2 regions of the Lysinibacillus capsici genome follow, and region 2 is predicted to be linked to the other one. Evidence: riboswitches for the same ligand, from Rfam matches in the RefSeq annotation. Region 2 holds a riboswitch; the other holds the start of a gene.
The links. A riboswitch is a leader RNA that binds a small molecule or an ion and turns the genes downstream of it on or off. The one in region 2 is predicted to bind cyclic di-GMP.
Positions count from the first base shown of each region.

Region 1: linked by a shared signal. The riboswitch ahead of LCP48_RS14665 (amidase) and the one ahead of LCP48_RS20190 (methyl-accepting chemotaxis protein) in region 2 are both predicted to bind cyclic di-GMP.

Region 1 covers NZ_CP084108.1:2,968,275-2,983,942, forward strand. Annotated here, with positions in the region: gene LCP48_RS14655 (saccharopine dehydrogenase family protein) at 1-500, shown strand, start outside; gene nspC (carboxynorspermidine decarboxylase) at 497-1,636, shown strand; gene LCP48_RS14665 (amidase) at 1,682-2,563, opposite strand; cyclic di-GMP riboswitch class I at 2,607-2,698, opposite strand; gene LCP48_RS14670 (chemotaxis protein CheW) at 2,836-3,324, opposite strand; gene LCP48_RS14675 (M20/M25/M40 family metallo-hydrolase) at 3,348-4,463, opposite strand; gene LCP48_RS14680 (hypothetical protein) at 5,179-6,132, opposite strand; gene LCP48_RS14685 (acyl-CoA carboxylase subunit beta) at 6,239-7,786, opposite strand; gene mce (methylmalonyl-CoA epimerase) at 7,792-8,205, opposite strand; gene LCP48_RS23360 (hypothetical protein) at 8,370-8,426, shown strand; gene LCP48_RS14700 (aromatic acid exporter family protein) at 8,449-9,459, opposite strand; gene LCP48_RS14705 (BrxA/BrxB family bacilliredoxin) at 9,613-10,053, opposite strand; gene meaB (methylmalonyl Co-A mutase-associated GTPase MeaB) at 10,215-11,312, opposite strand; gene scpA (methylmalonyl-CoA mutase) at 11,312-13,465, opposite strand; gene LCP48_RS14720 (methylmalonyl-CoA mutase family protein) at 13,462-15,165, opposite strand; gene LCP48_RS14725 (dihydrolipoamide acetyltransferase family protein) at 15,287-15,668, opposite strand, start outside.
Region 2 covers NZ_CP084108.1:4,062,913-4,078,580, reverse strand. Annotated here, with positions in the region: gene LCP48_RS20240 (FAD-binding oxidoreductase) at 1-967, shown strand, start outside; gene LCP48_RS20235 (bile acid:sodium symporter family protein) at 979-1,962, shown strand; gene LCP48_RS20230 (tRNA dihydrouridine synthase) at 2,269-3,237, shown strand; gene LCP48_RS20225 (hypothetical protein) at 3,551-3,700, shown strand; gene LCP48_RS20220 (YflT domain-containing protein) at 4,041-4,361, opposite strand; gene LCP48_RS20215 (trypsin-like peptidase domain-containing protein) at 4,654-5,991, shown strand; gene LCP48_RS20210 (MFS transporter) at 6,294-7,490, shown strand; gene LCP48_RS20205 (alpha/beta-type small acid-soluble spore protein) at 7,561-7,764, opposite strand; gene LCP48_RS20200 (YehS family protein) at 7,949-8,443, shown strand; gene LCP48_RS20195 (hypothetical protein) at 8,585-8,779, shown strand; cyclic di-GMP riboswitch class I at 8,982-9,067, shown strand; gene LCP48_RS20190 (methyl-accepting chemotaxis protein) at 9,173-10,924, shown strand; gene LCP48_RS20185 (SDR family NAD(P)-dependent oxidoreductase) at 10,914-11,666, shown strand; gene LCP48_RS20180 (sodium:solute symporter family protein) at 11,688-13,178, shown strand; gene LCP48_RS20175 (hypothetical protein) at 13,317-13,991, shown strand; gene LCP48_RS20170 (methyl-accepting chemotaxis protein) at 14,048-15,668, opposite strand, start outside.

The sequences.
Region 1 (15,668 bases), 1.1 Mb from region 2:
AACAAATCCGCTTCTGGATGACGTTCTCTGAAAAATACTTAACACACTTAAAAGTGTTAGAAAACGTAGGTATGACATCAATTGAGCCAATCGAATTCGAAGGGCAAATGATTCAACCAATCCACTTCCTTAAAGCGGTATTACCAGATCCAGCTTCACTTGGACCACGTACGAAAGGTAAAACAAACATAGGTTGTATCATTCGCGGTCTAAAAGATGGCAAAGAAAAAACGTACTATGTGTACAACGTATGTGACCACGAAGAGTGCTACAACGAGGTTGGTTCACAAGCGATTTCTTACACAACTGGCGTACCAGCTATGATCGGTGCAATGCTTGTGATGAACGGTGAATGGCGTAAACCAGGTGTATGGAATGTGGAAGATTTCAATCCAGATCCATTCATGGATGCACTAAATAAATGGGGTCTACCATGGCAAGAAAGCCATAACCCAGAATTATTAGACCTTGATTTAGATGCAAAGGAATTAAGCCGATGAAACCAATTGATTTTTCAAAAGTTCCATCCCCTTCTTATGTAGTGGATGAGCGATTATTAACAAAGAATCTTGAGCTTTTAAAATCAATTCAAGATCGAACAGGCTGCCGCATTTTATTAGCCCTTAAAGGCTTCTCTATGCATTCAACATTCCCGCTAGTAGGGGAATATTTAGCGGGCATTACATCTAGCTCACTGCATGAGGCACGTCTTGGCTATGAAAAAATGGGCAAAGAAGTTCACGTTTATGCACCTGCTTATATTGAGCATGAAATGGACGAGCTTCTAGGCTATGTGGACCACATCGTATTTAACTCATTTAACCAATGGGCTCAGTTCAAGGATAAAGTTAAATCTGCTGGTAAAACAATTGAATGTGGTATTCGTGTGAATCCTGAATACTCTGAAATTGAAACAGCTCTTTATGATCCTTGTTACACAAACTCTCGCCTTGGTACAACATTGGCTAACTTTGATAAATCACAGCTTGATGGTATCGATGGCTTACACTTCCATGCGATGTGTGAACAAAATTCTGATACATTAGAGCGTATTATTGAAGTAGTTGAGGAAAAATTTGGTGATGTTTTACACCAAATGAAATGGTTAAACTTCGGTGGCGGTCACCATATTACACGTGATGATTATGATGTAGAAAAACTTGTGAACATCATTAATTATATTCAAGAAAAGTATAACCTGCTTGTTTATCTTGAGCCAGGTGAAGCAGTAGCCCTTAATACAGGCTATTTAGTAGCAACGGTGCTAGATATTCAAGAAAATGGAATGGATCTTGCTATTTTAGATACATCAGCAACATGTCACATGCCTGATGTACTTGAAATGCCTTACCGTCCAATGATTATTGGTTCTGGACAAGCAAATGAATTAGCACACACGTATCGCTTAGGTGGACTAACATGTCTAGCTGGTGATGTGATTGGCGATTATTCGTTTGAACAGCCATTAAAACCAGGTGATCGTCTTGTATTCACAGATATGGCTCATTATTCAATGGTGAAAAACCATATGTTTAACGGTGTCAACTTACCATCTATCGTTTCTTATAATGATGAAGAAGGTATTAAAGTCATTCGTGAATTTAAATTCGAGGACTACAGTGGTCGACTGTCCTAATACCAATAGAAAAGCCCTTCCAGTTTAACACTGGAAGGACTTTTTTTATGGACGCATGGTCATCCAATTCTCCACATAATGAATGGCTACTCCATGAAAAGCATCGTTATTTGAAAAATGTCGCTGAACAAGTATAAGCTGTTCATTCATAAAGGCTTCTCCATTATCATAAAAAGTAATATTTTCCCCTTCCTCTGAAGCGCCTGTTTCTACACCAATTACAATTGATTTATTCACAGTGGAAGCATACGCGATTTCATGTTCTACAATAGAGATAATATCTTTTGCAGCATCACGATAGGCCATGATCGTCACACTATCCGTATGGTCAATGACCCAATCAGCTAATAACCCTTTTCCAAATTGGTTATTATACTGAACTTCATCAAACCAAAATGGCATATCTACTTCTAAAGTAAGTTGTAACTGACTTGCCTTCTCACTTGCTTTCATTATTAGTGCTTGATAGGATTCTATCGTTTGTGCTTGATGTAAGCTCCATCCACTATTTAAATAAGGTTCTACATCAAGGTGAACCCCAGAAAATTGCTCAGATTCAGTTGAATTCTCATTATATGTATGTAACCAATTAAACAATTCGTCTTGGCTTCGACTACCCTCAGCTGAAACCCAGCTTGCAGCACCATCCAATGCATAAATGCGAATACCTCTGTGAGAAGCGTTACTAATAAAATGCTTATAGTCATTGCTCGCTATGCCTTGATCGATTTGCAGATAAACTTTATTGACATCATTATGTTCTAAAAATAATAATATTTTTTCTTGGTCATCCATGATGAGGGATGTATCCCACAGCCATGTAGCCTTTTCCTGTATAGACATGGCATCAACCTTTCCACTTGATAAAGCTAATGAACTAATCATGATGACGATTAGTGCGGTCCATACTTTTAATTGTCTCTTCATACGAACTAACTCCATTCTACTCGCCACGGCCCCTAGAACAGAACCTGGCAACCTGACAATCTTGCACTGAAATTATAGTGTTTAGACTCATGGCTTTGCGTCCCTCCCTTTCGGTGAAGTTTGCCTTTTTCAGTTTTTTCTTAATCATTATCATACGCGGTTAGCAATTGTTTGTCTGTAGGTATAATGCATAATTGTCACATGTATGATCAGGTAAAAACGACAAAATACAGGTTAAATTTACTATTCAAACATAAAAAAACGTAGAGTACTTAAGCCTCTACGTTTTCCTTTTCATTTTCAAGCATTTTGTGTAAATAATTGATAATTTCCCTAATGCCCTCTAATGAATTAACCAGTATTTTTGGATCAACATATGTTATCATACGATTTTCAAGATTAGCTACCGCTGTAAAATAACGCGTTTTACTATAATTGACTAGACCCAATTGCTGAAGTACTGATTCATCGAAATCAAGAATTTCTCGTGCTTCTGTAACAAGTAATCCATAATTAACCACATCAGTATTCAACACAATGATACGTGCGGTTGCTGTATTCGATGAACGATTGTACAGTATGCGTTCAAAATCAAGAACAGGTACAAGCTCACCGCGAATTCTTGTAAAGCCTAGAAGATAGTTAGGTAAATGAGGAATAGGTGTTACTTGCTCTAATTTTTCAATTGAAATCGCTTGCTCCACAGGCACAGCATACTCCTCTGTCCCACAAGCAAAAACGACTGCTTTGACACTTTCCATAGGGTCACATCCTTATTCGACTGTTAGTTTTTTGCCGATTCTTTGACGATTTCTACTAGCAAATCTGCTAATTTTTCAAGCTCTTCTACTGGTATTTTTTCATTCGTTGTATGGATATCCTCGTATCCAACAGATAAATTAACTGTAGGAATGCCAAAACCTGCGATAACGTTTGCATCTGAGCCTCCACCAGAAATGCCTAGTGTCGGTGTACGATCAACATTGCGTGCAGCAGCCATAGCTACCTGAACTACTTTATCAGATTCCGTTACACGGAAGCCTGGATACATTAGCTTCACTTCTACCTCTGCACGTGCGCCTAACGAAGCAGATACTTGTTCAAACGTATCTTGCATATGCTTTGTTTGCGCATCCAATTTAGCTTTGTCTATAGAGCGTGCTTCTGCAAGGATTGTCACTTCGTCACAAACAATATTCGTCGCTTGTCCACCTTCAAAACGCCCAATATTTGCAGTCGTTTCTTCGTCTAAACGACCTAGTTTCATTTGAGCAATGCATTTTGATGCGACTGTTATGGCCGAAATACCCTTTTCAGGAGCAACTCCTGCATGTGCCGTTTTTCCAATAATCTTTGTGAAAATTTTCGCTTGGAATGGTGCTGCTGTCACGATACCACCAACTTTGCCATCGCTATCAACCGCAAATCCATATTTTGCTTTAATGTTCGCTGGATCTAACTCTTTAGCGCCAACAAGGCCACTTTCTTCACCAGCCGTAATAATAAATTCAATATCTCCATGTGCAATATTTTGCTCTTTCAAACGTTTGACCATCTCAAATAGAGCAGCTAGACCTGCTTTATCATCGGCACCTAAAATGGTTGTACCATCTGATACGATATAGCCATCTTCACGTAAAGACGGTTTGATGCCTTTCCCTGGAACAACAGTATCCATATGAGAAGTGAAATAGATTGGCTCTACATCCAATGTGCCCTTTAATGTGGCAATAATATTACCTGCCCCATGTCCATTACGCGTATGTGCATCGTCTTGAATCACTGAAAATCCAAGTGCAGTCAACTTATCTACAAGAATTGGTGCTATTAGTTGTTCATGTTTTGTTTCTGAATCAATTTGTACGAGCTCAAAAAACTCTTCTACTAAACGACTTGTCATGTTGTAAAACTCCCTTAGTTTACGTGTATTTCCACGTTATAGTATACGTATTATTTTAGCACAACGTCAGAAGAGTTGAAATCATTGAACAATACTACCAAAATAAAAAGTCTGAGAAAAATCTCAGACTTTCCCATAGTGTTAAAGAACAAAACCATCAATAGAATTTTTTGAAAGGTGAAAATGGTTTCCGTTGCAGGCTACTTGCTTTCCTGTGGGCGAGCGCCGCGCAGCTTCGTGCAGGGGCTCGCCTGTCTCGCTATCCCACGGGAATCAAGTAGCCTCCCGCTCCAACCTACAAAATGTTAACTTTTTAGCAAAGGTTTTCAAATAAAGTGAAGGTCCTCACTACCCATTTTATGGAGGGGGGTTGTAACTAATCATTTCTTCGCAATGAAATTAAGAGTCTATTCTTTCTCTAATTATACAAATATTGGGTTAATTTGATTGCTACGGCTAGCTAGTATGAAAGATAATGAAAAGACACTTTGCCACATCGTTGATTTCCGTTCCGCCAGTGTCACTTCTAGGGGATTTAGTCACAGATGAGACCCTGGAGCGAACTCAGTGAGTGAAGCGGCTCATCGGACGCCCCCTGAAAAGGACACTGGCGGAACGGAAATCACACCCTCACCTTGCCAAAAGGTCTTTTTCTGCTAGTGACACAATCTTTTTTCAACAACATGAAAAAGCTGAGAAAAATCTCAGACTTTCCTTAGTCATTGAAAATACGCTCTTTTTCTTTTTCTAATGATTGTAGGTAGTTGACAGCTTTATTATGTTTATCCTGTAAGCGCCAAATCGTATTATGTACATCATCTTGAACACGTGAGACCTGTTCCCTTGCTGTTGAGATTTTAGAATGAACAGACCATGCTGAAAAAATATCATCAAAAAAGTAATCCGCAAACTTCACAAACCCATCAGTTTCAATATGCAACGATTTCGTAGACATTTCATGAACATCTAATAATTCATTATGAAACCGTTGTAAGGCAATTTGAGCACTGTGTAAATAGTTTTCAGACTGATCGAGCGCATCATGCTTTAAGTGCGTAGCAATCAGCCCACCACCAAAAAATGTATCCCATGTGGAATACCCATTGGCCGAATGTAATGAAGCTGCTGCTTGCCCTAGCCTTGTAAGAGCTACTTCTCCTGCTTCCTCCGCCTCTTTAATTTCTCTTATGAGCTGCTTTGTTAGCATTTCCTCATGTGCTAAATACTCTAGCCTTTCTGCTTGGGCTGCATCATGAATCTGTAAATATTTCTTCTTTTTAAGAAAGACCTGTTGAAGTGATTGCTGAAGCGCATTTTCATCAATTTGGACTAGCTGATTCATCACTTGCACGTTGTCCTCTGCTAAATCTTTTTGCATTTTCTTTGCTTCATTTAGCTTTAATTCAAGTACTGCCGCCTTATCAATTTTTTCTGCCCTCAGTTCATCTTGTTGCCCTGTCCACGTACGAATCATATTCATAAACGAGAAACCATCCAATTTATCAAGTTTGGATCGAATTTGATGGAGTGCTGCCGTATGATTGTCTATTTCCTGTTGTGTATGTTTAATTTGCCCATCAATTAACTGATTTTGTTCGTTTAATCTAGATGCTTTTCTAAGTTGTGCATGAATCTTTTCTTGCTCTATTTGTAAATGCTGCCATTCCATTCATCTCAACTCCTCCTATCTATCAGTACGGATGACAAACAAAAATGTTTCACTTTTTGACAATGAAAAACCTAGCAACTTTTGAGCTGCTAGGCTTGTATTACTATTATAGAGGAATATTACCGTGCTTTTTCTCTGGACGTGTTTCTTGTTTGTTTGACAGCATATCAAGTCCTTGAATCAGCTTGATACGTGTATCTCGTGGATCGATTACGTCGTCTACCATACCGCGAGATGCTGCAACATATGGGTTAGCAAATTTTTCTTTATATTCTTCGATTTTCGCTGCACGAGTTGCTTCTGGGTCATCTGATTTTGCAATTTCACGGGCAAAAATGATGTTAGCTGCGCCAGCAGCACCCATAACAGCAATTTCAGCATTTGGCCATGCAAATACAAGGTCAGCACCGATAGATTTCGAGTTTAAGGCAACGTAAGCGCCTCCATAAGCTTTACGTAAAATCACTGTAATTTTTGGAACAGTCGCTTCTGAATAAGCATAAAGAATTTTCGCACCATGACGAATAATACCACCATGTTCTTGTTTAACGCCTGGGAAGAAGCCAGAAACGTCTTCAAATGTGATGATTGGGATATTGTATGCATCACAAGTACGAATGAAACGAGCTGCTTTATCAGAAGAATCGATATCTAAGCCACCAGCAAGAACTTTTGGTTGGTTACAAACAAGTCCAACTGATTCGCCAGCAATACGTGCAAAACCGACTACTACGTTTTTAGCAAACTCTGCATGTACTTCCATGAACGAACCTTCATCCACTACTTGCTCAACAACTTTACGTACATCATATGGACGTGTTGTTTCGATTGGCACTGTATCTACGATTTCTGGACGGTAGTCATCCCCTTCAGGTCTAGCTTGACGAGGTGCCTTTTCTTTATTGTTTTGTGGTAAGTAGCTTAATAGTTTTTTAATTTCATCAATCGCTGCCTCTTCAGAAGAAGCGCGGAAATGAGCATTCCCACTGACCGCATTATTTACTTTTGAACCACCTAAATCTTCAGCAGAAATTTTCTCTCCTGTTACCGTTTCGATTACTTTAGGTCCTGTAATGAACATTTGAGATGTTTTATCCACCATTAGAATGAAGTCAGTAATAGCTGGAGAATAAACAGCTCCACCAGCACAAGGTCCCATAATCACAGAGATTTGCGGAATCACACCAGAATAAATGGCATTTCGGTAGAAGATATGACCATAGCCATCTAATGAAAGAACACCCTCTTGAATACGTGCACCGCCTGAGTCATTGATGCCGATAAATGGTGTACCATTTTTAGCAGCTAAATCCATCACTGTTGCCATTTTTTTCGCATGCATTTCACCAAGTGCCCCACCAAACACTGTGAAATCTTGAGAGAATAAGTATACTGGACGCCCGTTAATTTTACCGAAGCCAGTTACGACACCATCACCAGGTCCCTCCATTTTTTCCATGCCGAAGTCTACTGTACGGTGTGTAATAAATGGGTTAATTTCGAAAAATGTACCTTCGTCTAGCAACAAGTCTATACGCTCACGAGCAGTAAGTTTCCCCTTCTCATGCTGCTTATCGATGCGATCATAGCCCCCACCAAGTTCAATTACCGTTTTACGGTCATACAAGTCATTGATTTTGTCGAACATATCCATACTAATCACTTATCCCCTTTTCCACTTTTATCACATAATTCATACAACACCCCAAATGAGGATTTAGGATGCATAAACGCAACCTCTGCCCCTCCAGCACCTGGCCCTGGCTCTTCGGATAAGAGACGTACACCTTTTTCACGAAGCTCTGCCATTCGTTCACGAATTCCCGTCACACCAAACGCAACATGATGAATTCCTTCTCCACGTTTTTCAATAAAACCATGGATGGCACTTTTATCACTCATTGGTTCTAATAGCTCAATTTTCACGTTCCCTGCATCGATAAATGCCACACGAACCTGTTGAGATTCTACTTCTTCCACTTTCATCAACTTTAAGCCTAAAGTTTCTGTATAATATGTAATGCGTTCATCAAGATCGCGCACTGCAATCCCAATATGGTCTACTTTCTCCATGGTGACATCTCCTTCTGTTATGGTACATACTCTATTTTACAGATTTTTTTGTCAAAACTCTACTACTTGAGAAATTTTTCAGATTTGCTAAACTATTTATAAGAAAAGAAGGAGCGAACGAGCATATGAGTAATAAAAAATTTCAAAAAGTCGTTATTTATAGTATGATCGCAATTATGCTAATCTCATCTCTAGCATTCGGATTATCTATGATAATTTAAGGCAAAGCATGAGGCGTCCACACTACTGTGGGCGCTCTTTTTTAGCCTTTAACCCTTTAAATGACTGCTTTATTTCTAAATACCTGTCCATCTCCTCTATAAACTGATAGAGGGCTGCCTGAGCGATAAATTGCTCATGGCTTTGTGGTAAAGGAAGCTGAGAAAAATCGCGCTTAACATGTTCGAGCTTTTCACGGTAATGACTAGCCGTATTCCCCGAATGAACATGCTCACCTAGGTCTTGTAAAAAATCTGCCACAATTTCAGCCTCTTGTACTATAACAGGTAATGTCGTCACTTTGGGTAGCACTCTTTCGATAATTTCTAGCTGCTGCTCTCGCATATCGAAATATACATAGTAATCATTTTTACGTCTTGTAAAATGGTTTTGAACATCTTTAAACGCTAATGATTTAGCCTCTTCTAGTGCTTTGATTGCATCGATAATTTCTTGGCCGTTCCACAACGTATCTCCTTGCCGTAAATAGCTGGCAATTTCTAAAAAAATCTTACTATATAGTTCCTCTATTTTGACTCTGTAGTAATTTAATTCCTTTTGAATGTCTGGCATATACATATTAATGGCAATCCCTGTTCCATAACCGATAGCCATCAACGCTAATTCATTATAAACAAGTGTCAATGAGTAACCTTCAGCAGCGTAAATATGCATAATAATTACGACACTGGAGATAAATCCATCCGCAACCTTTAAAGATACAATGGTAGGTATAAAGAATATAAGCATGCCTGCTAGTGTAAGTGGATGGTAAGCAAATAACTCAAAGCTTACAAAGGCAAAAAGCATTGCTACAATACTTGCAACCAATCGTGTATAGGCTGCATAAATGGATTTCTTTTTTGTTGGCTGCACACATAATATGGTTAGAATACCAGCAGATGCATATGAGGCTAAATCAAAATACTGTGCAATGGCAATAGCGATGGCCGCACCAATTGCTGTTTTTAAAGTCCGATAGCCGATTGAAAACTTCTTCAGGCCGACTGCCTCCCATCCTTTAGTACTCTTCACTCATTCAGCTAATTATTTAGCCAATATTACAAAAATTTTAACAATAATGAAACTATCTATACATGAGGATCAGTAGGAAGCCTACATAGATAGCATGATCTATGAGGCTTTTCTACTTGATTGAAAATAAATTTTTCTTATGCAAGAATGGACTTAAAGCTCGTCACAATATTCTTCAAAGTTTGCTTGTAAATTTGTCACAACTGACATTGGGTCATGCCCTTCAATTTCATAGCGTCCCACTTCTGCGACAACTTGTCCGTCTTTTAATAGAACGAATGATGGTGATGAAGGTAGATGATCTTCTCCAAAATGGTAACGCGCTGCTGCAGTGGCTTCTTTATCTTGCCCTGCAAACACTGTTACTAAATGGTCTGGACGTTTATCATAATGAACGCATTGTGCTGCTGCTGGACGAGCGATACCACCCGCACAACCACACACTGAGTTCACCATTACTAATGTTGTACCTGGACGAGCAAACGCCTCTTCTACAGCTTCTGGTGTTGTTAATTGTTCATAACCAGCTGCCTCGATTTCAGCACGTGCTGTTTTTAAAATTTCCTGCATAAATAAATCGTAATCCATATTCATATAGCGATAGCTCCTTTCAAGTTCGCGCCAATTTAGTTATATTTCAGATAGTAGATTTTTGACGCTTATCCATCTCTTATCATAGCAGTTTGCAAGCAATTTGTGCACCTACTTGCTCAACACATTTCAGTTGAAATTACTACGATTTCAATAAGACTCGTTTACTTGTCTTCCCGCTCCTCGCTAAATAAACGATCCACACCTTGTGTAACTGTCAACTGTCCACTTAAAATTTGACGTTCAAGCTGTTGTACTTGTGCTTTACGTTGCGGGTTTCCATAAAATAGATCAATTAAATGATCGGTAATCATCGATTGGAACCACTCTTTTGTTTGTTGTTGGCGTCGGGTAGCCCAATAGTGATTTGCTTCTACGATTTGCTTGAATTCCCCAATTGTTTCCCAAACCTTATCAAGTCCTCGTTTTTCTAGTGAACTAACAGGCATGGCAGTTGACATCCAACCAGGTGTAGCTGGCTGTAAAAAATGCAAAATTTGTTTGTACTCTGCAACCGTTTTTTTAGCTAGACGAACATTATCACCATCCGCCTTATGCACGACAATTGCATCTGCTAATTCCATGATGCCTTTTTTCATGCCCTGCAATTCATCCCCCGCTCCTGTTAAAACAAGAAGCAGGAAGAAGTCAACCATGCCACGGACATAGGTTTCACTTTGTCCAACACCAACTGTTTCAATTAAAATCACATCATAGCCTGCTGCCTCACAAACTAACATGGTTTCCCGTGTTTTTTTGTGAACACCCCCTAGGGTACCTGCCGATGGCGATGGACGCACAAATGCACTAGGCTTCTTCACGAGCTCTTCCATACGCGTTTTATCGCCAAGTATACTTCCTCCCGATAGAGAAGAACTTGGATCAATGGCAAGAACAGCAACTCGTTTCCCCATATCACAAAGCATAGTGCCGAAAGCCTCTATGAATGAGCTTTTTCCTGCCCCAGGCACACCTGTTATGCCAATTCGGATACTATTGCCTGTATGTGGAAGAAGCTCCTGCAATAGTTCTTGTGCCTGTACTTTATGGGTAGCGTTTGAACTTTCAATGAGGGTAATGGCTTTTGATAAATGTGTGCGAGAGCCCGCACGTACTTGTTGCGCAAGCTCTCCTACATTTAGAATGTCTGCCTTTTTCTTTCGGAACTTTTTGGGTGTACCATATTGCATCCCGTCGTGAGTCGCCTCTACTCCGTCCATAACAAATAGCGCACTGTCTTCCATTCCTTTATTTTTGTCCATTATTCAGACACTTCCTCATAGCCTAAACGTTTGTAGATTTCTTCAATAATTTTTTGTGCGGATACAGGAATCACTGTACCTGGTCCGAAAATGGCTACTGCACCGGCATTATAAAGGAAATCATAATCTTGTGCTGGTATAACACCACCCACAATAATGATAATATCTTCACGACCTAGTTTTTCAAGCTCAGCTATCAATTCAGGCACCAAAGTTTTATGTCCTGCTGCTAGTGAAGATACACCAATAACATGAACATCATTTTCAACAGCCATTTGAGCAGCCTCAGCAGGCGTCATAAATAATGGAGAAATATCTACGTCAAAGCCTAAATCTGCATAACCAGTTGCGACAACCTTTGCACCACGGTCATGTCCATCTTGTCCCATTTTAGCAACTAAAATACGTGGACGACGTCCTTCATTTTCAAGGAATTCTTCTGTCATTTGTTTCACTTCCGCAATTTGCTCCTCATCAGAGAAGTTTGCAGAGTAAACACCAGAGATCGAACGAATGACTGCTTTATGGCGACCAGAAACTGCTTCAATTGCATCAGATATTTCACCTAAAGAAGCACGAGCGCGCGCTGCATCCACTGCCACCGCTAGCAGGTTTTCTTCTCCATCTTGAGCAGCTTTTGTTAAGCGAGCTAAATGTTTTTGAACTTCCGCTTCATCACGAGCTGCCTTCATCGCTTCTAAACGTTCAATTTGTTTTTGACGAACAATTGTATTATCGATATCTAAAATATCAATTGGCTCTTCTTTTGCTAAGCGATACTTATTCACCCCAACAATCGTTTCTGTTTTAGAATCAATTTTCGCTTGACGTTTTGCTGCTGCTTCCTCAACCTTCATTTTTGGAAGTCCCGTTTCAATCGCTTTAGCCATACCACCAAGCGCTTCAATCTCTTCGATTAACGCCCAAGCAGATTTCGTAATTTCTTCTGTTAATTTCTCCACGTAGTACGAACCACCCCATGGATCAATGACTTTTGTCATCGCTGTTTCCTCTTGTAAAAATAACTGTGTATTACGCGCGATACGTGCAGAGAAATCAGTTGGAAGTGCAATCGCTTCATCCAGTGCATTCGTATGAAGGGATTGCGTATGTCCCATCGAGGAGGCATTTGCTTCGATTAATGTACGTGCAACATTGTTAAATGGATCTTGCTCAGTTAATGACCATCCAGATGTTTGGGAATGCGTACGTAATGCTAATGTCTTTGGATTTTTTGGGTTAAACGTAGACATCATTTGTGCCCAAATACGACGTGCTGCACGCATTTTAGCAACTTCCATGTAATAGTTCATACCAATTGCCCAGAAGAACGATAGGCGAGGTGCAAATGCATCAATATCAATACCTGCTTTTAATCCTGTTCGTACATACTCCAAGCCATCAGCTAATGTATAGGCAAGCTCAATGTCATTTGTTGCGCCTGCTTCTTGAATATGGTAACCCGAAATTGAAATAGAGTTAAATTTCGGCATATACTTCGCTGTATATTCAAAAATATCTGCGATGATTTTCATTGACATAGCTGGTGGGTAAATGTATGTATTACGCACCATGTATTCTTTTAAAATATCATTTTGAATGGTACCTGCTAATTGATCTGGCGTTACCCCTTGTTCTTCTGCTGCTACAATATAGAACGCAAGGACAGGTAATACCGCACCATTCATTGTCATTGAAACAGACATTTGGTCTAACGGGATTTGATCGAAAAGGATTTTCATATCCTCTACTGAGTCAATCGCAACCCCAGCTTTTCCTACATCCCCTGTTACACGTGGATGATCAGAGTCATAGCCTCGATGTGTTGCTAAATCAAACGCTACAGAAAGACCCTTTTGTCCCATAGCCAAATTTCGTTTGTAAAAGGCATTGGATTCTTCAGCAGTTGAGAAACCAGCGTATTGCCGAACCGTCCATGGACGTGCTACATACATAGTAGGGTATGGCCCACGTGTGTTGGGTGCAATCCCCGCCACATCATTTAGATGTTTAGCCTCTTTAATATCTTCTTTTGTGTAAATATCTTTAATTTCAATTCCCTCATTTGTCATGAACTTGTCTTCAGACGCTTGAGGTGCTTCAGCTGTTAAAACCTTTTCTATTTCTACTGCATTAAAATTTGGCTTGCTCATCGTTGGACCTCCTTCATGCTCGCAAACACGGACTGTAATTTTTCAATGATGTTTTGTCCTGCGAAAATAAAGCCGTTTAAGCCATTGGCTAACCATGCTTCTTCTTCGTCTTTAAATTTGCCTGCTACATCTACAAGCACATTCGCTGGTTTCTCAGCTAAAATGGACGATACCAATGCTTTTGTATCATCATCACTGCCTGCAATCACTACATACTTAGCCTCTGTTGCCTTCAGCCAAGCCACTGCCTCTTCTACAGTTGTCACTGGCTCACTTTTTTCTGGTACAAGACCAACTGTGTTTAAGAAGCCCGCTACAAAATCTGCGCGTGGTTTAGAGCTTTTTAATGATCCTAATGCTAAAATACCTGTTTTCACATTTGCTGCTGTCATGTCTGCACGTAAATCCTCAAATGGAGCAGCAATACGCTTAATATCGGCAAATAATGGATTTGTATCCTGTTCAAGGATATCAGCTGGATTAGCATAAATATTCGTTCCAATTAATGATTGCTTACGTGTTTGGGCAGCTTTGATTCGCTTTTGATAGGATTCTTCCACTTCTTCTGCAAGCTTGCCAGAAGCTGTATATTCATCGATACCGCCAGCTGCCTGAATGTCTAAAAATAATGCCCATGCTTCTTTCACAAAATCTGCTGTTAACGACTCGATAAAGTAAGAGCCCCCTGCTGGATCTTTTACTTTTAAGACATTGGTTTCTTCTTTTAAAATTAATGACACATTACGAGCGATACGAATGGATTGATCCGTAGGCTTCGTTAACACGTCATGTGGATGAACCGTAAAGAGATCAGCACCACCGATTAAACCAGAAAGTGCTTCATTTGAAGAGCGTAATAAATTTACATACACATCTAATTTAGAAAAGCTTCTTAATGATGTTTCAGCCACAGTAGGGATTTTTACATGATCTGTTACGCCATAAGCCGATGAGAACGCTTTCCAAAGTACTTTAAAAGCACGTAGTTTTGCAATCTCCGTAAAGAATTGTGTATCAATGGCAAAAGATACAAAGAATTTCTTCGAGAACGCTTCAAAGCTTTCTTCTTGTTCTGCAAATTTGGCTGCTAATGCAAGTGCATAGGCTAATTCTTGTACAGCGTTAGCACCTTCATTATGATAAATCGTTGTGTCTGCACTGACTGAGCGCACGTTCGGAAATGCAGTCAAAGTGATAGGGTCTTTTGAAATAATGTAACCTTTAATGGCTTCTTGTTGATCTACTGGAATGTTGTCGAATACTGCTAATAACGGGTCTTTTGAATTTTCAATAGTAATTTTAAACGAATATTCTGAGAAATATGATGCTAATTTGACCAATACTTCTTCTGTCCAAGCAAAGCTCACTCGGCTATCAATCGTAATAACTTCATTGCCTCGCGCTAGGCTATCCTCAAGCTGTTCAAAAAAAGCTTCGCTTGAATCAGCGTGAATTTGTTGTGCCACCTGAAATACTTGATCATTTTGTAGGGAACGGATTGTGGCAACTTGTAAATCAAGTTCTTCTCCAAGCTTAGCTACTAAACTTTCTTGCGTGTAAAGCGGCTGTAGTGTAACACCTTCATTTGTTTTTGTGAATAGTGACTCAAATGGTTTCCCTTTTAAAGCTTTGATTGCTGCATCTTGCCAGTCTGAATAGGCTGGTATTTCAAATTCAATATTTTTCATGTTGTTTGACATGCGGACGCTTAATCAGCTTCCCCCCTTAGTAGTTTCTATTTGTTATTCTACATGACAAATTGCGACTCGAAAAGTATAAAAAAAATCGGAAACCCTTATACAGCAGGTTTCCGACGAGTCATCAGTAGACTGACGTTGAAGATTTATTTGTATTTTCGAGTATTTCTTTTACTCTATTTAGGAATTTACCACAGACAAGTCCATCAAGCACACGATGATCTAATGATAAACATAAATTCACAATATCACGTGCAGCAAACATTCCACCTGGTAAAACAACAGGTTTTTTTACAATACTTTCCACTTGCAGAATCGCTGCTTGTGGGTAATTGATGATGCCCATCGATTGAACAGAGCCAAATGCACCTGTATTATTCACTGTAAATGTACCACCAGTAATGTCATCCATTGCTAGTTTTCCTGCGCGAACTTTGATAGCCAGTTCATTGATTTCTTTCGCAATTCCTTTAATGGATTTTTCATCCGCGTGTTTTATAACAGGT
Region 2 (15,668 bases):
AATTGGAGGAATGGCGGCAACAAATGCTAGTGGGACAACATCTGTTAAATATGGAACTATGCGCGATCAAGTTCGAGATTTAGAAGTTGTTCTCTCAGATGGAACAGTGATTCATACAGGAAATTTAGCAGAAAAATCTTCATCAGGCTACCATTTAAATGGGCTTTTCGTGGGGTCTGAGGGAACACTTGGTTGTTTTACTGAATTGACGTTAAGAGTCTACGGTATTCCTGAATGTGTAATGGCTGCTAGAGCATCCTTCAAAACAGTGAATGATGCTGTGGAAGGAGTGGTGAGTATTCTACAAGCGGCAATTCCCATTGCAAGAGTCGAACTTGTAGATGAACCCTCAATGAAGCAAGTGAACTTGTATAGTCAAACAGCTTATGAGGAACAACCAACCTTATTTTTAGAGTTTGAGGGGAATGAGGCTGGCTTAAGGCAAGATGTAGAATTTATGAAAGAGATTGTAGCGGCTCATAATTGTGAAAATATTGAATTTGAGATGGATAATGCAGCCCGAAATCAGCTATGGGAAGCTCGCCATAATTTAGCTTACGCCTATGTCCATGGACACCCAGGAAAAAAACTAATGGTAACCGATGTTTGCTTACCGATATCCGAATTAGCAGGTGCTATTGAACATGCAAGAGAAGCACTTGATATGTTAGCCCTTACAGGTGGGGTTGTTGGACACGTTGGTGATGGCAATTTCCATGTACTATTAATGATTGATATGAATGATCCAAAAGAAATAAAGAAAGCTGATGAATTGAATGAATTGATTGTGATGTATGCACTTGAACGAGGAGGAACTTGTACAGGAGAACATGGTGTGGGCATTGGTAAGCAGAAATATCAAGAGAAAGAACACGGTAAAGCACTTCTAGTGATGGAAAAGATTAAACAAGCACTTGACCCTGACACACTTTTCAATCCGAATAAAATATTGAAAATAAAAATATAGGGAGTGGAATTATGAAAATTTTAGAAGCGATTAGTACGATAGCTGGAAAATATTTTGCCATCTGGGTTATTTGTATTGCTGTTATTGCCTTTATAGCTTCGGAGCCCTTTTTAATATTTGGAGGGTATATCACAATTTTGCTAGGCATTGTTATGTTTGGCATGGGTCTGACGTTAAAAGCAGTAGATTTTAAATTGGTTATAACGAATCCAGTACCAGTCATTATTGGTGTATGTGCTCAATATGTTATCATGCCACTTGCCGCTTTTTTAATTGCTTATATGATGAACTTGCCAGCAGAATTAGCTGCGGGGCTAGTCCTTCTTGGATCTGTACCTGGTGGAACTGCTTCAAACGTCATGGTGTATTTAGCTAAAGGAAATGTACCTTTGTCCATCACAATGACATCTTTTTCTACATTATTAGCTCCAATTGCCACACCACTCATCCTATTATTACTTGCAGGTAAATGGATGCCAGTTGATCCAATAGCAATGTTTACTTCAATTATTCAAGTAATTATTATCCCTATTATCCTAGGGATTGTTATAAGAAGAGTTGTTCCTCAAATCGTAGAAAAAAGTATTAATGTGATTCCTCTTATTTCAGTAGTTGCTATTATGATTATTGTATCCGCTGTTGTTGCTGGTAATGTGGATACCATCGCTTCGGCAGGCTCCATTATTTTTGCAGCTGTAGTGCTTCATAATGCATTCGGATTGTTATTTGGTTATATAACAGCTCGTCTATTAGGCCTCGATGAAAGCAATCGAAGAGCTATTTCAATAGAAGTTGGAATGCAGAACTCTGGTCTAGGTGTAGCGCTAGCCACTGCCCACTTCGGTCCCTTAGCGGCCTTACCTAGTGTACTTGGGGCTGTTTGGCATAATATTTCTGGTCCAATTCTCGCTACCTATTGGTCGAAAAAACCAGAGATACTAAAGGTACAACATAATAAACAGATACAAGAAGATAACGGAAGAACTCAAATGTAGGAGAGTAAATATTCGATGTCTACGGCTTGTACTGCAGTCATATTATCTATTTTGTTTAAATCCACCTCACAAATGGATCCATTCGAAAAAATATAGAAATGAAAATTAGGTATAATAAAAGTAGATGAGATAGAAACAAGCTATCCATCTGCTTTTTTATTTTTTAAAATATCATTTAGGACGGATTTTCGTTAAAATAAACATTGTTGATTTTTACATTAGTTCTTGATAAAGAATACTTCTACCTCTATTAGGTAATGAGGTAAATGTATCAATATGTCCATAGTGAGAGGAATTGGAAATAACATGAACGATAATTTTTGGCGTGATTTACCACGGCCATTTTTTGTATTGGCACCGATGGAAGATGTGACAGATGTTGTGTTTCGTCACGTTGTAAGTGAAGCAGGTCGACCAGATGTGTTTTTTACTGAGTTTACAAATTCGGATAGCTACTGTCATCCAGAGGGAAAGAAAAGTGTGCGTGGCCGTTTGCTCTTTACAGAAGATGAGCAGCCAATGGTGGCACATATTTGGGGAGATAACCCTGTGTATTTCCGTGAAATGAGTATTGGCATGGCAGAGCTAGGATTTAAAGGCATTGATATTAACATGGGCTGCCCTGTACCAAATGTAGCATCAAGAGGGAAGGGGAGTGGCCTAATTCTCCGACCAGATGTTGCGGCAGAATTGATTCAAGCAGCAAAAGTGGGCGGACTGCCTGTTAGCGTGAAAACGCGACTTGGCTACAAGGATGTAAATGAGTGGGAAGATTGGCTAACGCATATTTTAAAGCAGGATATAGCGAACCTTTCGATTCATTTACGAACAAGAAAGGAAATGAGCCTAGTAGATGCGCATTGGGAGCTTATTCCGGAAATCAAAAAACTACGTGACCGTATTGCACCTAATACACTGCTAACAATCAATGGAGATATTCCTGACCGTCAAACGGGACTGCAGCTAGCTGAACAATACGGTATTGATGGCGTGATGATTGGACGAGGTATTTTTAAAAACCCTTTTGCTTTTGAAAAAGAGCCAAAAGAACATAGCAGTAAAGAGTACCTTAATCTTTTAAGACTGCAGCTCGATCTTCAAGATCAATATGCGGAAGAACTGCCACGTTCCATCACAGGACTTCATCGCTTCTTTAAAATTTATGTCAAAGGATTCAGAGGAGCTGGTGAATTAAGAAGTCAATTGATGAACACAAAATCAACGGATGAAGTGCGTGTATTGCTAGACAACTTTGAATCAAACAATATTGAATGACAATGAAATAATGGAACTACTAATAAAGTCAAGTAAATAACAGTAGAAGTAGGAGCAAAGATTTGAGGATGAGATTTCCTTTTCTTTGCTCCTTTTAATTATCGCTATTGAGGTTTTGGCTTCTAATGCTAGGGGGGAAGGACGCTTGTTTTTATGCTCTTCTGTTTAAATGTAGTTTTTATCTAGTATTATGAACCCTCACAATTGATTTATCCTTATTTTTACAAATTTCTTTAAGTGGTATTAATATATATTGAAACTAAATGGTTAAAATAGTCGTATAAGGTATTATAGATTAGAGGAGGTCGGAAAAATGGATTATACTAAAGTCTATAATGAGGAACTGATTGCCTTAGGGAAAATAAAGTCCGTCGGTGAAATTAAAGCGGTGATGTTTGTGAGAGAACAAACAGATATGTCCTTAATACAGGCAAAAAAATTTGTCGATTTTTGTAAAGAATAGACATAAAAATTACTGTGGTGCTAATTTTTTATGAAATTATCTTCAATAGTCATTGAACTACTAAATAAGAAATATTTGAGAAAACGCTATTATTAATAAAAATTAGTTATTCAACAATCGGGCGCTTTTCTGTAATAAGGAAAAGCGCCATTCTTTATGAATAGGGCCATATTGTTGAAGAAGACCCTTTAATGAAGAAGATGATAATTTCCTCGAGCAGATCATTGACAGTTTTTATACTGACTTGGTTGAAAGGCTTTGTGGAATACAGAGTCGATGAAATACGAGGAGGACTTGTAAAATGAAAAACAAACCCGGGATTGGTTTCCCGGGTTTGTTTTTACTTATTGGCAACTATGACCAATTTACCTGTATCCAGTTCCTTTTCGAATTGAGCAGCTTCCAATTTACTTAATCCGACAGAAGTTAATTCATTGCGGAGTTCATCACCACGGGAATTCACCAGGTTCTTTAACGAAGTCAGGAACCCTTGCTCGCTAATACCAGCTTCTTCTGTCCCGAGTGCTTCGTTAATATCATCTTCACGTTCTTCATAGTGAGCAAAGATGTAAATGTTATCTCGAAGATATCCTTGCGCTTCTAATTTCTCCACTTCTTGTTTCGCTTGTACTACGTTTTCTACTGTCAATTTGACTGTCATTATTGATCCCTCCTATATATGTTCACATTCAATCTATTCCACTAAATTGAATGAATAAAACATCTTTTTAGTTTTTAATTATGTTAGAGTGGCATGAACAACTAATGGAATACTAGTGGACCACTCGAAAACAATGGAAGTTGTTATTCTAAATCTTTATTCCAAAGCTACGTCTAATTCTTTATAGAGTTGGGCTTTTTTGTTTGCATCAATAGAGGATTTAGAGAAACATCAGAGAATTGTATATAAGTACCATTATATGTAATGACGAGCTTATAGGAGTTGTATGAAGATGATTGTGACAACTAGACCGTTAAAAATTAAATATAATAAATCAGTAAATACTTTTCAGGAGTTTATGCAAATTCATCACAACAATCATTCCCTAACGAAGGAAGTAGTTTTTCTACGCTATATCGGTATACCTGATTCGGTAGATTTTTATAAAGATGAGATTCTAAAAATGGAGGAGTATTTCTCCAAGCAAAACTTATTTTATTTACGACTGCATAAGCTAGAGGTCATTCGTAATAAGGAAGATGTAGGTAGATTGTCAGAAAGTTGGAGAATGTGGCAGACTGTTGCTGAAAACCCGCAATTACTGGATAAGCTATCTTTGTGCAGTACATTAGCGAGTGATCAACTTGAATGGACAAAAAAGCTAAGCTTTAAACAGATGATTCAACTATTTAAAGAAAATCAGCCTTATCCTAATGAAACGTTGTTAAAAAATTTTGCAGTTAAATTTTTGTATTGGATGGATTATTATTTACCACAAATTTTTTCGGAGGAAAATCCAACGTCCCCCAAAATTGTTTTTATAGGTGACATTACGCAGCATGAATTACTATTTTTATATTTCTTATCGTCACTGGGGTGCGATATTTGTTACATGAATCCCAAAGGAGATATTGCCAATATGTACCCTATAATAGAAGCGTCTTCTACCTTACATATGTGTCGTCATTTCTATGAAAAAGAAATAACATTGCCTATTAAAAGTACTTCAAGACAATTGAACATTCCTGCTCAAAAAACGAATGCGACAGAGGAGTGGAGTTATGAGCAATTAGCCTCCTTAGCCACATCTGTTGTGATGATTAAGACCTTCGGGGAGGATGACAAGGTTTTATGCTATGGCTCTGGTGTCGTTCTCCACCAAGATGGATATATTTTAACAAACCTGCATGTTGTGGGTGGTGGAAAATATTATTCTGTGCTCTATGAAAATGATACCAACGAGTATATTACCCATCAATTTGTAAAATATCATGATATGCATGATTTGGCTATTTTGAAGGTAGACAGAATAAGCCATCCTTTACCTGTAAAAATGGATGGACAATTAGTTCGAGGGCAAAAAATTGTGGCGATTGGCAGTCCGTTAGGATTGTTTGACTCAGTTTCTGATGGGATTGTTTCGGGTTTTCGTGATATTCGGCAAATGTCTATGATTCAATTTACAGCCGCTATATCAAATGGCAGTTCAGGTGGTGCTTTATTGGATATGCATGGGCGATTGGTTGGTCTGATTACAGCAGGCTTCGATGATGGTCAAAACCTTAATTTGGCTGTACCTGCCAATCTAATTTATCAGTTTGCTCAAAACTTTATAGAATTACCGAGTTGAATTTCCACTATTCGACCATTGCTTTTTCTTCAGTAATCTTATAGAATGTAGAACGGTATAAATGAACGATATATAAATCCTTTAATACGGTCCAGAGAGGCTGAAAAGGGCTATGTGATATTTTTAAGCTAATATCTTTGCTTTGTCATGCCCTTTTGTCCTCTGTGACGGAAGGGCTTTTATTATTGTTTCGTACCCCTCTTTTAAAGGAAGTCCCGTGAGGCTTCAAAAGAGAATGGACAAGACAGCTATAATCCATTCACTAAAAGAGATCGACAACTAGAAAATGGAGGCTAACAAGAATGGATTATCGTAAAAAAACCGTGGTTGCTTCAGTGGCAGGGCTAACGCTAGAAGGAATGGACATTATGTTTATTTCCTTTGCTATGACAATGATTATTGCAGAATTTAATATTGATCTTGCAACAGGTGGATTGATTTCATCCATCACGAATATTGGGATGCTACTGGGTGGTATTATTTTCGGTGTATTAGCAGATAAATATGGTCGAGTAAAAGTGTTTACGTATACGATTATTTTGTTTGCCATCGGAACGGCCTTAACAGGAGTAGCAACAAGTATTGAACAAGTTTATGTTTATAGATTTATCGCTGGTTTAGGTGCTGGCGGAGAATATGGTATTGGGATGGCGCTTGTGGCGGAGGCTTGGCCAAAGAATAAACAAGGTAGAGCATCCTCTTATGTCAGTGTAGGTGCACAATATGGAGTAATTTTAGCTGCTTTATTAAGTGCTATTATTTTACCAACTTTAGGGTGGCGTGCATTATTCTTTGTAGGATTACTACCAGTTATTTTCGCCTTTATCGTACGTAAAAATATTGATGAATCACCAGAATGGTTAGCAGCGCAGAAACAACAAAATAATAAGCAAGAGAACGGGAAATTAGCACAATTATTTGCTTCACCTCGTATCACCATGACAACACTCTCCCTAATTCTAATGGCAACTGTTCAAATTGCAGGCTATAATGGTCTAATGATTTGGCTACCTTCGATGTTACAGAAATCGCAAGGTTTATCGGTTTCAAGCTCAGCATTGTGGACAATTAGTACCGCAGTTGGCATGATCATTGGAATGCTGACGTTTGGTAGATTTATGGATCGTTTTGGTGCAAAGCGAACATTCGGGATCTTTTTAGTAGCCTCTGCATGTGCTGTATTCTTTTACTCGTTTGCAACAGGTGCAGTAGCGATATTAGTAGGCGGTGCGGTTGTAGGATTCTTCTCTAATGGAATGTTTGCAGGGTATGGTGCATTAATTAGTAGCTTTTATCCAGTACAAATTCGCAGTACAGCAACAAACACCATTTTTAACTTTGGACGAGCTATAGGTGGGTTTTCACCAATCTTTGTAGGTTTTATTTTACAAAGCTACGATATGACTGTCGTGATGATTTACTTAGCAGCACTGTATTGTATTTCCTTTATCGTTATGCTAACGCTTAAGAGCTCAGGGAAGGAATTGCAAACAGCATAATTTTATAGAGCACGAAAGAACGAATTCCAATTATGTAAATGGGATTCGTTCTTTTCTTATTAGTATTTAATTATAATAAACCTTTTGAACGTTTTTCAGCGATTTCAACAAGACGTTTTGTAATCTCTCCTCCAACGGAACCATTTGCACGAGAAGATGCTTCTGGCCCAAGCTGAACGCCAAACTCTTGTGCAATTTCATATTTCATTTGATTGACAGCCTCATGTACTCCAGGTACTAGAAGTTTATTTGAACTGCGGTTATTGTTAGCCATTGTTCTCACCTCCTTGACCTTAGAATGGTTGCGATTAAATTTTTCATACATTTAAAAAGTAGGAAATGCACACGCTATTTGCTAACAACAACAACTTGTGGAAAGCTAGCAATAATCAGCAAACTCTCTGTTATAATTAAGCCTGGCTCTTTACTATATAAGGTTAATTAAAGGAGGAAATATAATGACAAATAATGATATCTTAATTCGTTTACGCTATGCGTTCGATATAAAAAATGTAGATATGGTAGAAATTTTTAAACTTGGTGGCATGGATTATACAAAGGAAGAAGTATTAAATATGCTGATTAAGATTAATGATGAGGAAGAAGCGCCAGAGGAATACATCAAATGTAATAATAAAATGTTAGAGGCATTTTTAAATGGATTAATTACTTTTAAACGCGGGCCTCAGAAAGCAAGAGAAGGACAGGCTGTTGGACCTTTACCTGTGTCAGGTAAAGAAAACCCAAATAATATGCTGCTAAAGAAAGTAAAAATTGCTTTAGCTTTAACAACTGAGGAGATGCTTGAGATTTTATATGACGGCGGCATTAAAGTTACAAAAGGTGAATTAGGTGCTATTTTAAGAAATCCAAGTCATCGTAATTATAAAGAGTGTGGCGATTCATTCGTACGAAATTTTTTAAGGGGCCTAACATATAAATATAGAGCATAATGCACAATGGATATCAATCATAAAGTGCCATTTTTTTCTTTAAAACTCGTTGACAATTTGTGACGAAATTGTGTACAATAAAATTATCACAAAATGTTCACAAAAAAGATGAAAAATGTTCACAGACAAAGGGGTGCTTGTATGATTTATTTTGACATCTTATTAGTAGCTATTGCATGTATTACAATGCCTTTTATTGTTGCAGTTATGTTAGATATTTTTTATGCGGAACGAAAAAAAGTACGCTTTTCATTACGTCGTACTTCCGTATGGTATATCGCTATGTTTGCGTTATCCTTTATACCTTCCGTATTACTTGTCACACAAAACGTATAATTTATTCAAACACTTAGGGGTAAGTGAATTGAAAGTGGACAGCTACAACGCTAATTGAGGTTGTAGCTGTTTTATTTTGTTCAATAGATGAATCATAATTAAGTAATTTATATAATTATTAATGAAGGAACAGCTAGTATAAAATATGTATGTTTTAAGTAGAGAGCATTGACTACTTTTACCTACTGTGTTAATTTTGGTAGGGAAATATAGGCAAATTTACTGAAAAGTAAAGACGCAAAGCTACAGGTCTAAGGCAATAAATGCTATGGCGGCTGGGTTGCAAAAGAGTGCTAGTTGTATCATTCTCATTCTAGTTTTTGTTCTTTTATGCCTATTTCTTTTGAAATAGGCATTTTTTTGCAAGTAAAGTTCAAAGGAGGAAAAGGGGAAATGAAGTTGTTAAAAAACACATCATTAAAAAATAAGCTTTTACTAACAGTCTCTATCGTTGTATTACTGCTTATCGCTATTATTACGACGCAAAGTATAAGTGAATTGAATAATCGGATGAATGTGGATTTGGAGCAAGAATTAAAAAGTGTTGGTTTATTAACAGCTATGAACTTAGACAGTGATGAAGTAAAAGATTTGCTGTCCGAAAAAGGGGAAACAAACGCAAAGTTTACAAAGATCCAAAAGCAACTTGATATGATTCAGGACCAGCAAGGTATTATGAGCTGGAGTTATATTTGGGATGTCAAGGATGAGGGTGGCGTCAATCCAATTGGCTATACCTCTAATCTAAATGAAGTATATGAAGCCGGTGAAATTTTTACTGATTTAGCGGATGAACATGTAGAAACAGCAAAATTAGCTATTGAAAATAATAGTACAGAGGTAACTGATATTTTCGAGGATCCTTTTGGTTCTTGGAGAACGGTTTTTAGTCCTATTAAAGATGATAATGGCCAACTGATTGCCCTATTAGGGATTGATTACTCCGCTGATTATATCAATACGATTATTAAAACAAGTGTGATTAAGCAAATTGTCATTGCCATTATCGGCATTTTAATTTTATTAGTTTTAGTTTACATAATTATAGATCGACTATTAAAGCCACTGAAAAAAGTAGTGAACGTTGCCAATCAAGTGGCAAATGGTGAATTAATAGATGTGGATTTAGAGACATCGAAGGATGAAATTGGTAAATTATCTGAATCCATTCGTACAATGGTGGCTAATTTGCAACATATTATTTTAAACATACGCAATACATCCAATCACGTTTCTTCAGCAGCCAATCAATTAACGGTACATGCTGGTGAAACTTATAACAGCTCAACAAATATTGCACTAGACATGAATCAAATTACACAAAATGCTGAGGCCTCGATGACCATGACAGAGGAAACAGCTGCTGCTATGGAAGAAACTGCAACAGGTATTCAGCAAATTGCTGACTCTGCAAATGTAGCTGCGGAATCCTCTATTTCAGCATCACAGGCTTCTGAACGAGGCAATGAAGTTGTACAACAAGTTATTGCTCAAATGGAGTTAATTAATGATTCTGTTGAACAAATAGGGACAACCATTAATGGACTACATGTTAATACTAAAAAAATAAGTGAAATTGTTAGCTTAATTACTGCTATAGCTGATCAAACAAATCTATTAGCTTTAAATGCTGCGATCGAAGCGGCACGAGCAGGTGAACACGGTAAAGGCTTTGCCGTTGTTGCGGATGAAGTGAGACGCTTAGCTGAACAATCCTCTCAATCAGCAACAGAAATTTACAATTTAATTAGTTCTATTCAGTCTGATTCAAACGCTTCTATCACGGTTATGGAGAAAGGTAAAGAGGATGTTAAGGTAGGGATGGCATTTACCAATGAAGTAGGCGAAATCTTTAAAGAAATTCTTACTTCCTCAGAAGAAGTAGCTAGCCAAATACGTGAAATTTCAGCAGCCTCACAACAAATTTCTGCATCCTCAGAAGAAGTGGCGGCATCTGTTAATAATATTAAACAATCTGCAGAGCAGTCAGCAGAGTTCTCTTCAAATGTCTCGAATTCTACACAAGAGCAATTATCTACCATGCAGGAAGTAAAGGATGCCTCTTCATCACTGGGCAAAACAGCAGAAGAGCTGCAAGGTCTAGTGGCAAAATTCAAATTGGAGAATGATCATAATGGACATTAATTTTACAGGAAAAAATGTTTTAATTACAGGCTCTAGTAAAGGAATCGGTAAAGCAATTGCTTTAGGCTTTGCGCAACATGGAGCCAATATTTTAATTAATTATATTGGGGATGAGCAAGAGGCAGAAGCTGTACGTGCAGAAGCAGAAAAGTTGGGTGTGAAAGCTTTAATATTCCACGCAGATGTTTCTAACTCTCAAGAAGTACAAGCGATGCATCAATTTATGGACGAGCATCTCGGGAATCTTGATATTCTTGTAAATAACGCTGGATTTGCACAGGGTTCCAGCATTACAGATTTAACGGATGAGCAGTGGGATCGTATGATTAAAGTTCATTTATATGGCTGTTTCTATAATTGCCGTGAAGCAGCAAAAAGAATGAAGGAACGTAATACAGGAAAAATCATCAATATTTCATCTGATATTGGTAGCTTGGGTTGTGAAGAATTCACGCATTATTCAGCTGCAAAGGGTGCTATTAATGCTTTTACAAAGGCTTTAGCAAGAGAATTAGCACCTTCTATACTTGTCAATGCAGTTGCTCCTAGTGGAACATTTACGGACATTCTACAAGAGTTTGGCGATAACTATGTGGAGGAAGAATCCGCAAAATATCCATTAAAACGTTTAGCACAACCAGAAGAAATTGCGAAAAGTGTATTATTTTTAGCCTCTAATCATGCTGACTTCTATACAGGTCAAATTTTAACGCCAAATGGTGGGGTCGTAATGAACGGTTAATGGAAAACGAAGGAGTAAATAATGTTAAATATTATTATCTTTTGCTTATACTTATTATTTATCTATTATATTGGCTATAAAGGCTATAAGCGTGTCAACACAGCCGAGGATTTAATTGTTGCTGGCTGGAGCATGCCTTTATCCGTTGTAACGGGTAGTTTAGTCGCTGCTTTATTAGCAGCACCCTTCTTTTTTGCAGCGGTAGGCTCTGGCTATACAAGTGGTGGGTTTGAAGGTTCGGCAACAATGGGGGGTCTAGGGACTTGTATGATTCTTGGAGCACTCATTTGGACAAAGCCATTACGACGTCTAAAGGGCTGGACATTAGCAGATTACTACGGTTTACGCTATGGCAGTAAAAAGCTAGGAGCCTATACAGGGGTTGTTATGGCAATTGCTTTTGGTGTTTTTAATGCAGCGGCGTTAACAGTTGGTGGAACGTATATTATTCAGCAATTGTTGCAAATTGATTTTATACCTGCGGCGCTGCTATTTGTATCGCTAACGGCTATTTATTCAGTTATTGGTGGTTTATGGGCTGTTGCCTATACTGAAATCGTACAAGGTGCGCTTGCAGTGGCAGGTATTTTGGGTATTACCATTTTTATTTTGTTTTACTATCCAGACGTTACATTTAATCCTGAGTGGTGGAATATTAGTACATTATTTGAGAAAGCAGGAGCAGAATTCTGGACTTTGTATCTTGTACTAGCACTTGGAGATATCCCTGCAGTTGACCTTGGGCAGAGGGTAGCTGCTGCGAAAAGTCCGCGAGTGGCACAACGAAGCATGATTATTGCAGGTATTATTGTCATTACAATTAGCTGGATTCCAGGGATGCTAGGGGAAGCCTTTAAGTCTATTTATCCTGAGAGCACAAACCCGGAAACATTGATGCTTACCTTTGCACAAGGTTATTTCCCACCTTTATTAGCAGCTATTTTCTTAACAGCCATGGCAGCCATGGGGATGTCTACAGTAGCTGCATGTTATGTAGCGACTTCAGGGATTGTGACAAAGAATATTTATTTAGATTTTATTAATCATAATCCTGATCCTAAAAAACTATTAAGATTTTCACGATCTATTATTCTAGCTAGTGCTTTATTAGGTTTAGTGCTAGCTGTAAGCTTCCAAAAAGTAATTGATTTAGCTTATTTAGCTTGGGATATTATATTCGTAACAATATTCTGGCCAATCGTTTTAGGACCATTTTGGAAACGTGTCAGTACACCAGCAGTTTGGGCAAGTATTTCCGTTGGCTTAGTTTATTACATTGTGACATCACTAACATTCGTCCCTAGTCTGACAATACAATCAGAAGGCTTCATAGGTCTATTAAATGAATTATGGCAGGCTCCTGTATTTTCGGGTGTTGTTATAACTGGTATCACAATTGTCGTGGTGAGCTTACTCGTTCCACCATCTGAGCATGTTCTTGAGATGCACAAAATAGAAAAAGATAAAACATTAGACGACGTAAGTAGTAAAGAAGAGCTAATTGGTCGTTAAAAGCAAAAGCACGGATTCATTGTAAAGTTCAATGAATTCGTGTTTTTTATTAGAATGAAAAGATAGAATCAAGAATACTATTGCTAGTACATCATCTGAATTTTTTCTAGTGATTAACTTGATAAAGGCGGGAATTGAATGAAAAATATTTTCTTCATTTTATTAGGGATTGTCTATCTTTATCTAGCAAATGCCATTGAATTAGTCATTATTAAGCAACTATTTTTTTTAATTGGGTTGGCTTTAGTCGGTCTAGGGTGTATCCGTTATTTAAAAGAGCGTTATATTGTCATACAAACTTTGACAGCCATGACGGAAGCTAGTGAGGAGGAGATAATGGCTATTCCTCATACACATTGTACAGTTTCCAATGATGCTTTAAATGCTTTATTGTTAAATGAGCAGACAAACACGCTTATTTTCGCACGAAGAGAAGCTTTAGACGAAGAACTAAAAATAATAGAGGTTCCATTTAACAGAATATATGAGGTTGCCATCATGGAAGATGAAGTATTTACGGTTAGAACAAAGAATCATCTAATGAGTGGTTCCTTACTTGCTGAAGCAGAGGAAGTAGAAGAAGAGGAGGTAGAAGAAGATACAATCTCACAGCTATCGTTAAAGCTAGTAGTAGATCATTTATCAGAGCCTATTCAAGAATATATGTTCATGGATAATAGTGAAGATCCCATATCAAAAGAGGAAGATGACTATAAAGAAGCCATGGAGCTTTGTGAGAAATGGTTTCAAAAGATAAGTGTTATTATTAAACGTCATGAATTGGAACGAGTGCCCATAAGTCATTGGCAATAAGAGAGAAGGCTATCTCAAAATAGAAAAATGTGAGATAGCCTTTGTCGTTTAGATGATTAAATTTTAAATTGCTGTAGCTGCGTATTTAACTCCTCGGCCATTCCAGCAAGCTGATTTGCACTTCTAGCGATTTCGTCCATTGTAGCGGCGGTTTCCTCAACAGTTGCTGTTGTTTGCTCAACGCCAGCAGCGGATTCCTGTGAAATAGAGGCCATATCATCAATAGAAGCATTAATGGTTTCCGAATTTTGAGCAAGCTGATTTAAATTCGTTGAAATGGTTGAAATATTATCAATCATATCTCCTACAGCATCAGAAATTTTTTCAAATGTTTCATTTGTCTCATCTAGCTGTGTTGTTCCTCTTTTTACTTCCTCATAGCCAGTCTGAAGGGCAGATGTTACATTGCCAGTCTCACCTTGAATACGGTGGACAATTGTTGCAATATCTGTGACAGAGAACTGTACTTGCTCAGCAAGCTTTCGGACTTCATCTGCCACAACAGCAAAGCCCTTGCCATGCTCACCAGCTCGAGCTGCTTCGATTGCTGCATTTAATGCAAGTAAATTTGTTTGGTTTGAAATATCATCGATAACTGACACAAGCTTGGATATTTCAGCAGACTGTTCATTTAAATTTTCCACCTTTTTCACAGAGTCTAATACAATTTCATTTATTGTAGCCATTTGTTGGGTAGATTGAACCATTAAACTTTTCCCTGAAACCGTTAATTTCTGAACATGACTAGAATGTTCGCTTAATTCAATGCCCTCTTGTGTAGTGTCGTGAATGCTACGCTTAAATGCTGTCATTGTTTCTGCCAAATCACCTGTGGTAGATGCCTGTGTTTCTGTACCCGATGCCAGCTCTTGCATCGTTACTGTAATTTGCTCAGTACCTGCTTGTACCTCATTTGATGATTGAGCAAGTTCTTCACTACTAGCTGCTACTGTTTCAGAAACCGTGTAGATAGAATGGATCGTTTGTTTTAATTTTTCGTTCATGTCATTGGCAGCTACCATTAACGTTCCAATTTCATCACGCGTTTTTACAGGTAGAGGCTCTAGTTGTAAATTTCCATCTGCTAATTCTTTCATTCGGTCAGCTACGACTGTAACAGGTTTAGAAATGGTACTGGCTGTGATAATGGCAATTAGAATACCAGCTATCGTTAGAATCAAGCTAAAGGCGATACCAATTGTTCGATTCTCCGAGCTAGTTGATACAACATCGTTACCAACATCTGTAATGGCTTTAGCACGTTCATCTGCCAGTTTTTCGTAACCGTATCGCACTTTCGTTACGAGTTCATGTGTATCCATTAAATTTTCTAAAGCTAATTCTTTATTGCCCTTTTGATAGATATCAAATACCTCTGTATTAACAAGGGTACTCCAATCACGGGCGATTGATACAAGTTGATCGCGTTCATCTGATTTTTCATATTTGTCTAGAATAGCGTTATTTTCCTCAGCCATTTTGCGATACTCATCAAATGATTCTTTGTATTTTTCGTCACCTGTCAACACATAATTTAACGCTGCAGATAGGCGGACACTCATAGAAAGTGCTAAATTTTTACTTGCATTTAGAACAACTAAATCTTCTTTTACTAAATCTTTTGCCTGTTTTTCCATATTTGTATTGGAATTGTAAGTGTAGGTTGTAAAGCTAACT